Paeniglutamicibacter kerguelensis: one gene and its partner. Each later gene encodes a partner of the first gene's protein in a complex. Links are inferred from orthologs where the notes say so. Each region holds a gene or a part of one and is shown in the gene's direction. Other genes may lie near its edges.

Region 1 (5,560 bases):
AGAGAACATCGTCACCGTGTCTCGCCCGAACGACGAGCGCGATTCGCGTTCGCTGCACGGCCTGACCCGCACCCTGATCGAAAACATGATCATCGGTGTCACCGCTGGCTACGAAAAGAAGCTGGAAATCCACGGTACCGGTTACCGCGTTGCACTGAAGGGCTCGACTCTCGAGTTCGCCCTCGGCTACTCGCACCCGGTTATTGTCGAAGCTCCCGAAGGCATCACCTTCGCGATCGACGGCAACACCAAGATCACCGTTTCCGGTATCAACAAGCAGCAGGTTGGCGAAGTTTCCGCCAACATCCGCAAGCTGCGTAAGCCCGACCCGTACAAGGGCAAGGGCGTTCGCTACGCTGGCGAAATCATCCGCCGCAAGGTCGGAAAGGCTGGTAAGTAAACCATGGCTATCGGAATCAAGGGTAAGAGCAAGGCTGCCGCACGCGGCCGCCGCCACCTGCGTGTTCGTAAGCGCATCACCGGCACCGAGCTTCGTCCGCGCCTGGTCGTTAACCGCTCGGCTCGCCACATGTTCGTTCAGATCGTTGACGACAGCAAGGGCATCACCGTTGCTTACGCGTCGACTCTCGAAGCCGACCTGCGCGCCTTCGACGGCGACAAGACCGCCAAGGCCAAGCGCGTTGGCGAGCTCGTAGCCGAGCGCGCCAAGGCTGCCGGCATTGAAGCCGTGGTCTTTGACCGCGGTGGCAACAAGTACCACGGTCGCGTGGCTGCTGTTGCTGAAGGTGCACGCGAAGGTGGGCTGGCACTGTGAGCGAAGCAACTAACAAGAAGGAAACTCAGGTGTCTGAAGCTACTGAGGCAGTCGAGACTGCTGCTGCTCCGGCCGCGGACAACGCCGGCGCTCGTCGCGGCGAAGGCCGTGGCCGTGGCGGCGAAGGCCGTGGCCGTGGCGAGGGTCGTGGCCGTGGCCGCGATTCGAAGGACAGCCGCAACGAAGACAAGGACAAGTTCCTTGAGCGCGTTGTAGCTATCAACCGCGTATCCAAGGTCGTCAAGGGTGGTCGTCGCTTCAGCTTCACCGCACTTGTTGTTGTTGGCGATGGCAACGGTCTCGTTGGCGTCGGCTACGGCAAGGCCAAGGAAGTTCCGGCAGCAATCGCCAAGGGTGTAGAAGAAGCCAAGAAGTCCTTCTTCCGCGTCCCGCGCATCGGCACCACCATCCCGCACATGGTGCAGGGTGAAGCCGCAGCTGGCGTCGTTCTCCTCCGTCCGGCATCGCCGGGTACCGGCGTTATCGCCGGTGGTCCGGTTCGCGCCGTATTGGAATGTGCAGGCATCCACGATGTTCTGTCCAAGTCCATGGGCTCGAGCAACCAGATCAACATCGTTCACGGCACCGTTGCCGCTCTGAAGGCCCTTGAAGAGCCTCAGGCAGTTGCAGCCCGTCGTGGCTTGCCGTTGGACGAGGTTGTTTCGGCGCAGATGCTTCGCAACATCCAGAACCAGAAGGCAGGTGCGTAAGTAGTGGCAAAGAACATTGTCCCTAGCGACGCTACGCTGGTAATCACCCAGATCAAGTCCACCATTGGTGGCAAGCAGAACCAGCGCGACACCCTTCGCTCGCTCGGCCTGAAGCGTATCGGTCACACCGTGACTCGTACCGCTGACGCCGTGACCGTGGGTATGGTCAACACGGTTCCGCACCTCGTAAAGGTTGAGGAGGCGAAGTAATCATGGCTGAAAAAGAAAACGCATTGAAGGTACACCACCTGCGTCCGGCCGAAGGTGCCAAGAAGGCCAAGACCCGTGTGGGTCGTGGTGAGGCATCCAAGGGTAAGACCGCTGGTCGCGGTACCAAGGGCACCAAGGCACGCTACCAGGTCAAGGCCGGCTTCGCCGGCGGCCAGCTGCCGTTGCACATGCGCCTTCCGAAGCTTCGCGGCTTCAAGAACCCGTTCCGCGTCGAGTTCCAGGTTGTAAACCTGGACAAGATCTCGGAGCTGTTCCCGGAAGGTGGCGAGGTCACCGTCGAGGCATTGGTCGCGAAGGGCGCCGTTCGCAAGAACGAGCCAGTCAAGATCCTTGGCTCGGGCGAGCTCACCGTCAAGGTCGACGTGAAGGTCAACGCCTTCTCCTCGTCCGCAGCAGAGAAGATCGTCGCAGCCGGCGGTTCGGCTGTAGAGCTCTAAGCTACGTGATCCTTTGATCGCATAGAGGAAAGAGGGGTTTCAGGAATTCGGCAACGGATTCCCGGAGCCCCTCTTTTCGTCGTTTTCGGCCCACACCCGGGCACCAAAAGCCGGGGGAGTGCGGCCATTCTCCGCTGAAAATATCGATCAGCCGGGGAAGTCTTTACACTTTTTGCCGCGGCGCATTTGGTTAGTAACGCTAGTCACCCGGTAGAATCGATAGGTCATCTCCGGGTATCCCGGCCATCACCATTCAGGAGGACGCTTGTTCAGCGCCATTGCCCGGGTATTCCGGACGCCTGACCTGCGACGCAAGTTGTTGTTCACGCTCGCCATCATCGCGATCTACCGCGCCGGTGTATACATTCCTGCACCCGGAGTGGACTACACGAACGTCCAGCAGTGTCTGGCCGCCGGCAACACCAGCGGCGGTCTCTACCAGTTCGTCAACCTGTTCAGTGGCGGAGCCCTGCTGCAGGTATCGATCTTCGCCATGGGCATCATGCCGTACATTACGGCCTCGATCATCATCCAGCTGTTGCGTGTGGTTATTCCGCGCTTCGAGGAGCTGCACAAGGAAGGCCAGTCCGGCCAGGCGATCCTGACGCAGTACACCCGGTACCTGACCATCGCGCTTGGCCTTCTGCAGGCAACCACGCTGGTTTCCCTGGCACGCAGCGGAACCCTGTTCCCGAGCTGCCAGCTGCCGATTGTTCCGGACCAGAGCCTGATCGTGATCCTCTTGATGATCATCACGCTCACCGCCGGCACCGGCCTGATCATGTGGATGGGTGAACTGGCGACCGAACGCGGGGTCGGCAACGGCATGTCCCTGCTGATCTTCGTTTCCATCGCTTCCGGCTTCCCGGTATCGATGGGTGCCATCATCAAGTCCCAGGGCTGGGGCGCCTTTGCAGGCGTCATCCTCGTCGGACTGGCCGTCATTGCCCTGGTTGTGTTCGTTGAACAGTCGCAGCGCCGCATCCCGGTCCAGTACGCAAAGCGCATGGTTGGCCGCCGCACCGTCGGCGGAACGTCCACCTACATCCCGATCAAGGTCAACATGGCCGGCGTGATTCCCGTGATCTTCGCTTCCTCCATGCTTGCCCTCCCGGGCATGCTGGTCACGTTCAACACCCGCCAGGACGGAACCCTTCCGGACTGGGCGCTGTGGATCTCGACCCACTTCTCCGGTTCCTCCCCGCTGTACATGGTTGTCTACGCGTTGCTGATCGTGGGCTTCACGTACTTCTACGTGGCCATCACGTTCAACCCGACCGAGGTCGCGGACAACATGAAGCAGTACGGCGGCTTCATCCCGGGCATCCGGGCCGGACGCCCCACGGCCGAGTACCTCGAATACGTGCTCAGCCGCATCACACTCCCGGGTGCCATTTACCTGGCATTCGTGGCACTGATTCCGTTGATTGCCTTCGTGCTCTTCAACGCCGATCAGAACTTCCCCTTTGGCGGTACCTCGATCCTCATCATGGTTGGTGTGGGCCTTGAGACCGTCAAGCAAATCAACGCACAAATGCAGCAGCGACACTACGAAGGACTTCTGCGATGACAAGACTGTTGATCATTGGACCGCCAGGTGCCGGCAAGGGCACCCAGGCCGTACGTATCTCGGAGCGCCTCAACGTTGTGGCCATCTCCACCGGTGATATCTTCCGCGCCAACGTCAAGGGTGGAACTCCCCTCGGCGTCGAAGCCAAGAAATACATCGATGCCGGCAATTTCGTTCCGGACTCGGTCACCAACTCGATGGTGCGCGACCGTCTTTCCCAGGAAGACGTCAAAGACGGCTTCCTGCTGGACGGCTACCCGCGCACCAGCGCCCAGGTCGATGAGCTGGACTCGATCCTCTCCGACGCAGGCGTGGAACTGGATGCGGTCCTGCAGCTCACCGCCGATGACGAGGAACTGGTTGTCCGGTTGCTCAAGCGCGCGGAGATCGAAGGCCGTGCGGATGACACCGAAGAGGTCATCCGTCACCGTTTGAGCCTGTACCACGCGGAAACCGCAGTCGTGGTCAACCGCTACCAGGAGCGCGGCATCGTGCGCCAGGTTGATGGAATCGGCGAAATCGACGAAGTCACCAACCGCGTCCTGGACGCGCTGGAACAGAGCGTCTAAGCCAAGGCCGTAAGGCAATAGCCGTGGGGATCCGCACATAGCGTGCAGGTCCCCACGGCTTTTTGCGATAATAGGGGTAATCAGTCTTCGAAGGGACAAACACCATGGCTTTCGGCCAACCAAAAATCGAGTACAAAACCAACCAGCAGATCCTTAAGATGCGTGAAGCCGGATTGGTGTTGGCCGAAGCCCTGGACGAGGCCGTTGCGGCAGCGCAAATCGGTGCCACCACCGCCCACATCGATTCGGTCTTCGCCTCGGTGCTGGAACGCCATGGCGCCAAGTCAAACTTCAAGGGATACCACGGGTTCCCGGCCACTATCTGCGCTTCCGTGAACGAAGAGGTTGTCCACGGCTTCCCGAGCGAATACGTGCTCAAGGACGGCGACGTGCTGAAGATCGACGGCGGCGCCATCATCGACGGCTGGCACGCCGACTCCGCCCGCACCGTCATCCTGGGCACGGCGGATCCCGAGGACCAGCGGCTTTCCGACGTCACGCAGGAAGCCATGTGGCGCGGCATTGCCGCACTGGCGGATGCCCGCTTTGTCGGACAGATCGGCGACGCCATCGACGACTTCGTTTCCTCGGTGCCGGGCGCACCCTTGGGAATCCTCGAGGACTACGTGGGCCACGGCATCGGTTCGGAAATGCACCAGGCTCCGGACGTGCTGAACTACCGCACCGGCCACCGCGGGGCGCGGGTGAAGCCGGGCATGTGCCTGGCGATTGAACCGATGCTCGTGCGCGGCGATCTTGAGACGAAGGTGCTCGAGGACGACTGGACCGTAGTCACCGTCGACGGCGCACGCGCCTCGCAGTGGGAGCACAGCGTCGCCGTGCACATGGGTGGCATCTGGGTGCTCACCGCGCACGACGGGGGAGCGGCGGGCCTTGCCCCGTTCGGAGTCAAGCCGTCCCCGATCGTTCCGTAGCGAAAAGATCGTGGAGACTGGGCCAGGGTTCTTGAACCTTGGCCCACTCTTTTGACTCCGGCACGCGTACCGTTGTGCGCGAGCGGGTGATGGATGAGGGGACGAAGCGTCGATGTGCGTTTCGCCATGCCGCCGATATTGGCACAAAACCTGGACGGTGCCCGAATTGAACGCGCAATACGGTCTCCATCTTGTCCGCGCGCTGCCCTGGCGCCAGTGCAGCCTCGGCGTTGGTGTGGGCAAACTAACTAAAGTTGGCACCCGAGGGGATTTCCCTTTAAGCCGCCCACCGCGTAGGCTTGACTGTTGGTTGTCTGTTCCTTGGTGCCCAAA
Region 2 (5,172 bases), 230 kb from region 1 along the record:
CCCCGCCACTGACCGCGCGGGAGGTCGCCGAGGAATTGGGCCATGAGCACCGCAAGGAAACCGTGGAGTGGGGCTGGAACTGGTCGGCCGTCAAACGGGTTTTGGAAGCGCTCTTTGCCGAAGGCATCATCACCGCCGCGGGGCGCAACAAACAATTCGAGCGCAGGTATACGGCACTGGACAGGGTGTTGCCGGGGTACGGAAACGAATCCGAACCGGTGGACCCGCGGGAGGCCATGGAACGCCTGTTGTTGGCATCCGCAAAGGCCCACGGGGTCGGTACGGCGCACTGCCTGGCTGACTATTTCAGGTTGCCCGTCAGGGAAAGCGCGGCGGTACTGGAAGACCTGAGCGAGAGGTCGATGCTGGTTCGAACCGGCGTGCACGGACACAAGGACACCTTCTACATGCTCCCGGGCACCGTCATTCCGCGACGTGCCTCGGCTCGGGCGCTCCTTAGCCCGTTTGATTCGCTGGTTTTCAATCGCAAACGCATCCAGAAACTATTCAATTTCAATTACAGGTTGGAAATCTATACCCCGAGCGAGAAACGCACCTATGGCTACTATGTGTTGCCGTTCCTGTTGGGGGAGTGCCTGGTGGGTCGTGTCGACGTCAAGGCCGACCGCCTGCAGAAGTCCCTGATCGTGCGCGGGGCCTATACCGAACCCGATGCCCCGCCCGAAACCGCCGGTGAATTGGCCGAGGAATTGCGCCTGATGGCGGGGTGGCTGGGCCTGGAAACAGTAGAGGTTTCCCCGCGGGGAAATCTGGCAGCTGCCTTGGAGTTTTCGCTAAGCTCGCCCAAATACGCTGATAACCACAAGTGAAAGCAATCTCTCACGTAGACTGAACACGCCAGAATTCCTGTGCTTGAGATTTGGGAGCTGCCTCGTGGCATCAATGCTTGAACGTATCCTGCGTACCGGCGATAAGAAGACGCTGAAAAAGTTGCGTGGATACGCTGACGCTATCAACGTGCTTGATAGCGAATTCCGTGCCCTTAGCGATGCCGAGTTGCGCGGCGAGACAGATAAATTCAGAGCGCGAATCGCCGATGGGGAATCGCTGGACCACCTGCTCCCGGAGGCGTTTGCCGCCGTCCGCGAAGCAGCGGATCGCACCCTCGGCATGCGCCACTTCGACGTGCAGCTCATGGGCGGCGCCGCCCTGCACATGGGCAACATCGCCGAAATGCGCACGGGTGAAGGCAAGACCCTGGTGGCCACGGCTCCCGCCTACCTCAATGCACTCAGCGGCAAGGGCGTCCACGTTGTCACGGTCAACGACTTCCTCGCCGAGTACCAGTCAGACATCATGGGCCGCGTCTACCGCTTCCTGGGCCTGACCAGCGGTTGCATCCTGTCAAACCAGGATCCCGCGCAGCGTCGCCTGCAGTACGAATTCGACATCACCTACGGGACGAACAACGAATTCGGCTTCGACTACCTGCGCGACAACATGGCCTGGAGCGCCGATGAACTCGTGCAGCGCGGCCACAACTACGCCATCGTCGACGAAGTCGACTCGATCCTCATCGACGAGGCCCGCACCCCGCTGATCATTTCCGGGCAGGCTTCCGGCGACGTGAACCGCTGGTACACCGAGTTCGCCAAGCTGGTCAACCGCCTCGCCATCGACGTCGACTACGAGGTCGACGAGAAGAAGCGCACCATCGGTGTCCTGGAATCGGGCATCGAAAAGGTCGAGGACTACCTCGGCATCCACAACCTCTACGAGGCCTCGAACACCCCGCTGATCGGCTTCCTGAACAACGCCATCAAGGCCAAGGAACTGTTCAAGAACGACAAGGACTACGTCGTGATCAACGGCGAAGTGATGATCGTCGACGAGCACACCGGCCGTTCGCTGGCCGGCCGCCGCTACTCCGAGGGCATGCACCAGGCTATCGAGGCGAAGGAAGGGGTGGAAATCAAGGCCGAGAACCAGACCATGGCGACTGTGACCCTGCAGAACTACTTCCGCCTCTACGGCAAGCTGTCGGGCATGACGGGCACGGCCCAGACCGAGGCCGCCGAGTTCATGTCGACCTACAAGCTCGGCGTCGTGGAAATCCCGACGAACAAGCCGCTGTTGCGCAAGGACCAGCCGGACCTGATCTACAAGAACGAGATTGCCAAGTTCGACGCGGTCGTCCAGGACATCGCCGAACGCCACGCCACCGGCCAGCCGGTGCTGGTGGGCACCACCAGCGTGGAAAAGAGCGAGTACCTGGCCCGCCTGCTGGCCAAGCAGGGCATCCGCCACGAGGTGCTCAACGCCAAGCAGCATGCACGCGAAGCGGCAATCGTTGCCCAGGCCGGCAAGAGGGGCTCCGTCACCGTGGCCACGAACATGGCCGGCCGCGGTACCGACATCATGCTCGGCGGCAACGCCGAGTTCCTGGCCGTGACGGAGATGGAACGCCGCGGACTGGATCCGGAAGAAAACTCCGAGCAGTACGAGTTGGAGTGGGACGACGTCTTTGCCGCGGCGAAGAAGCAGGTCGCAACCGAGGCGAACGAAGTTGCCGAATCGGGCGGCCTCTACGTGTTGGGCACCGAACGCCACGAATCGCGCCGCATCGACAACCAGCTGCGCGGCCGTTCCGGCCGACAGGGAGACCCGGGCGAGTCCCGCTTCTACCTGTCGATGACCGATGAACTCATGCGCCGCTTCAACGCCGGTGCCGCACAGCGCATCATGAACAACCCGTCGATGCCGGACGACGTGGCCCTGGAATCCAAGATCGTCTCCAAGGCCATCGAGACGGCCCAGGCGCAGGTGGAGGGCACCAACGCCGAACAGCGCAAGAACGTGCTGAAGTACGACGACGTGATGAACCGCCAGCGCGAAGCCATCTACGGCGACCGCCGCCGGATCCTGGAAGGCGGCGACCTCCACGAGAAGGTTGCGCACTTCCTGGAGGACGTGGTCAAGGCCATGGTCACAGAGGCCACCGCCGAGGGGCACGCCGACGACTGGGACCTGAAGCAGCTGTGGACCAACCTGAAGCAGCTCTACCCGATCTCCATCACCCTAGACGAGGTCATTGCCGAGGCCGGACACCGCAGCTCGCTGACCCCGGAGTTCCTTGAACGCGAGATCCTTTCCGACGCCCGCCTGCAGTACCAGGCGCGTGAGCAGTCGGTCGGCGAGGAAAACATGCGCGAACTGGAGCGCCGCGTGGTGCTCTCGGTCATCGGCCGCAAGTGGCAGGAACACCTCTACGAGATGGACTACCTCAAGGAAGGCATCGGCCTGCGTGCCATGGCCCAGCGCGACCCGTTGGTCGAGTACCAGCGCGAGGGCTTCATCCTGTTCCAGACCATGATGGAATCCATCCGCGAGGAGAGCATCGGCATGCTCTTCAACATCGAGGTCGAGACCCGCCAGGCCCCCGAGGTGTCGCTGCCCGGTGTCACGGATGCACGTTCGATGACCAGCGAGCCGGTGCTGAACACGCCCGGTCTCGACGCCCCGGCTCGGCCCTCCACGCTGCGCTACACCGCGCCGGAGGAGACCGGCGAGGCCTCGACGCACATCGAGCGCACCCCGGGTGCGGCCGCGCCGAAGTCCGAGGGCAACAACAAGAAGAAAAAGGGCAAGCGCAGCTAGCCGATTTCCAGCGCAGTAACCTGCCACCGTCCGTGCCACCGCTCTATTCTCAGGGCGGTGGCACGGACTTTTTCTAGGTCCAGCAGGACCACTGCCGCCTCGAAAACCAGGGGGAGGACCTCGGAAATGCGGATGCGCAGCACCCTCGGGTTGCTGTAGCAGCACACGCCTGGGTCCGGTTGCTGCTGCTGCCCGATCCGCAGGTGGTGCTCGAGCTTGCCCATGCACTCGGGGTTCAGGGCGTTGATGAGTTGGCGCGCCGGACGTGCCCCGGCCAGCACCTCCAGCACCGCGGGGGCCACGGCATGCACGACGGTGGCCACCGACTCCTCGATGTTCGCCATGGACCCGGCCTTGGGGAAGATCTTCTCGATGAGCGGCCGGACCTCCGCCGGCACCGGGTCGGACTCCGCGTCGGGGGCCTCCGCATGCCGTGGGGAGGCGGTTTCCGGTGCGGTCTCCTCCGGGACGGCCGCCGGGCCGACGGCGCACCGCTGCCTGCGCGGCGCCGCAGTGCCCCGCAGGGCCTGCGGAAAGCGCCTGCCGGTGGTGCGCGGGGCCGGCGCCTGGCCCGATTCGGTCCACACGCCCTCGTGCAGCAGGACCGCAGGGGTGTTGCGGGTGGCCGGTTCGATCGTGGTGATGCTCATGGCGTGCTCCTGGTGGGGACGTGGTGCGGGTGGTGGACCTATGGACGGGTGCTGCGGGTGTTCGGTTCGGTGAGGACCATGCCGACGTCGAGGCTGTCGGGGTTCGGGCCGATGAGTTCGCGGTTGGCCGCGTACCACTGCGGCCAGGATTCGGCGATGTCTCCGGCCGTCGACTCGGGGGCCAAGTGCCGGGCGGCGATCGACCAAAGGGTGTCGCCGGGTCGGACGACGACTTCCTGCGACGGGCGCGTGCCGCCGCCGAGCGTGCGCTGCAGCGGCAGGGAAATCCGTTGCGGAAGCCAGCCGGGGGAGAGCACCGTGGGCTCTGCTGCCGCGGCGCCCGCCCCGTCCCCGATCTCCCCGCGCGGCTCCGCGGCTGTCGTCGCTTCGGGGTCGGCGGTCTGTCCGGCGAGTTGCTGGGCCATCTGTGCGTGCGGGGCTGCGGCGTTCGCCGACGTGGCCAGGAGGAGGGAGCCGCCGATGGCCGCCACGCAGAGCCTGGCCATGAACCCCGGGACCAGACGCGCGATTTTCGCGCCGAGGCGGCGGTGGCCGGACCTGATGCTCAGCGTGGCCAGCAGGGCCAACAGCATGCCGAGCAGCAGCCAGAGCATGATCGCCGCAGCGAGCCATCCCAGGGCCATCCCGGTGAGTTGCTCGAGGGAACGCGGCGTGAGTTCCGCGTCACCGATTGCGCCCAGGTCCAGGCGCCGGGAAATGAGGTGGCTGCCGAGCAGCATGGCCAGCGGCAGGCAGGCCGTCGCCGCCAGCATGAGCAGATCTTTTATGACTTGTTTGCGCATCTTAACCTGATTTGATGTCGTTTGAGACTGTTTGATGTCCTGTGTTTGAATATGATGGCACTTCGCCGGGTGAGGCGCTAGGGGTTCCGGGGATCGAATTC

The links.
Region 2: the proteins of secY (region 1) and secA are in contact, whole or in part, in a crystal structure (PDB 3DIN), measured with the Thermotoga maritima proteins. The link is inferred for Paeniglutamicibacter kerguelensis from one-to-one orthologs. Residues at the interface, in WP_004081795.1 of Thermotoga maritima: Glu108, Gly109, Glu110, Glu111, Ala236, Glu237, Arg238, Arg239, Ile240, Thr241, Ile242, Gln243, Tyr244, Ala245, Arg246, Arg247, Val248, Thr249, Gly250, Arg251, Arg252, Val253, Tyr254, Gly256, Ala257, Ser258, Thr259, Tyr260, Leu261, Pro262; in WP_004082002.1 of Thermotoga maritima: Glu261, Ala262, Arg263, Lys300, Ala301, Arg302, Thr303, Ile304, Ile305, Leu323, Tyr324, Asp325, Pro326, Val329, Ser330, Tyr333, Ile336, Lys340, Phe345, Val349, Glu363, Phe364, Tyr374, Ser375, Gly376, Gly377, Glu393, Ile395, Thr482, Ser483.

What each region holds. Positions count from the first base shown.
Region 1 is NZ_JAGIOF010000001.1:2,586,904-2,592,463, reverse strand. Bases 1,617-4,570 are described here. They hold secY (preprotein translocase subunit SecY), read left to right. Parts: upstream 1,617-2,418; coding sequence 2,419-3,723; downstream 3,724-4,570. Other genes in these bases: map (type I methionyl aminopeptidase), read left to right, coding at 4,397-4,570; JOF47_RS11815 (adenylate kinase), read left to right, coding at 3,720-4,292; rplO (50S ribosomal protein L15), read left to right, coding at 1,698-2,153; rpmD (50S ribosomal protein L30), read left to right, coding at 1,617-1,695. Outside these bases: rplF (50S ribosomal protein L6), read left to right, coding at 1-400; rplR (50S ribosomal protein L18), read left to right, coding at 404-775; rpsE (30S ribosomal protein S5), read left to right, coding at 805-1,485; more of rpmD, read left to right, coding at 1,489-1,616; more of map, read left to right, coding at 4,571-5,227. UniProt on the Escherichia coli protein: The central subunit of the protein translocation channel SecYEG. Consists of two halves formed by TMs 1-5 and 6-10.
Region 2 is NZ_JAGIOF010000001.1:2,360,777-2,365,948, reverse strand. The notes cover bases 499-3,818. They hold secA (preprotein translocase subunit SecA), read left to right. Parts: upstream 499-894; coding sequence 895-3,618; downstream 3,619-3,818. Other genes in these bases: JOF47_RS10705 (Rv3235 family protein), read right to left, coding at 3,615-3,818; JOF47_RS10715 (winged helix-turn-helix domain-containing protein), read left to right, coding at 499-830. In the rest of the region: more of JOF47_RS10715, read left to right, coding at 1-498; more of JOF47_RS10705, read right to left, coding at 3,819-4,268; JOF47_RS10700 (LysM peptidoglycan-binding domain-containing protein), read right to left, coding at 4,307-5,041. UniProt on the Escherichia coli protein: Required for protein export, interacts with the SecYEG preprotein conducting channel.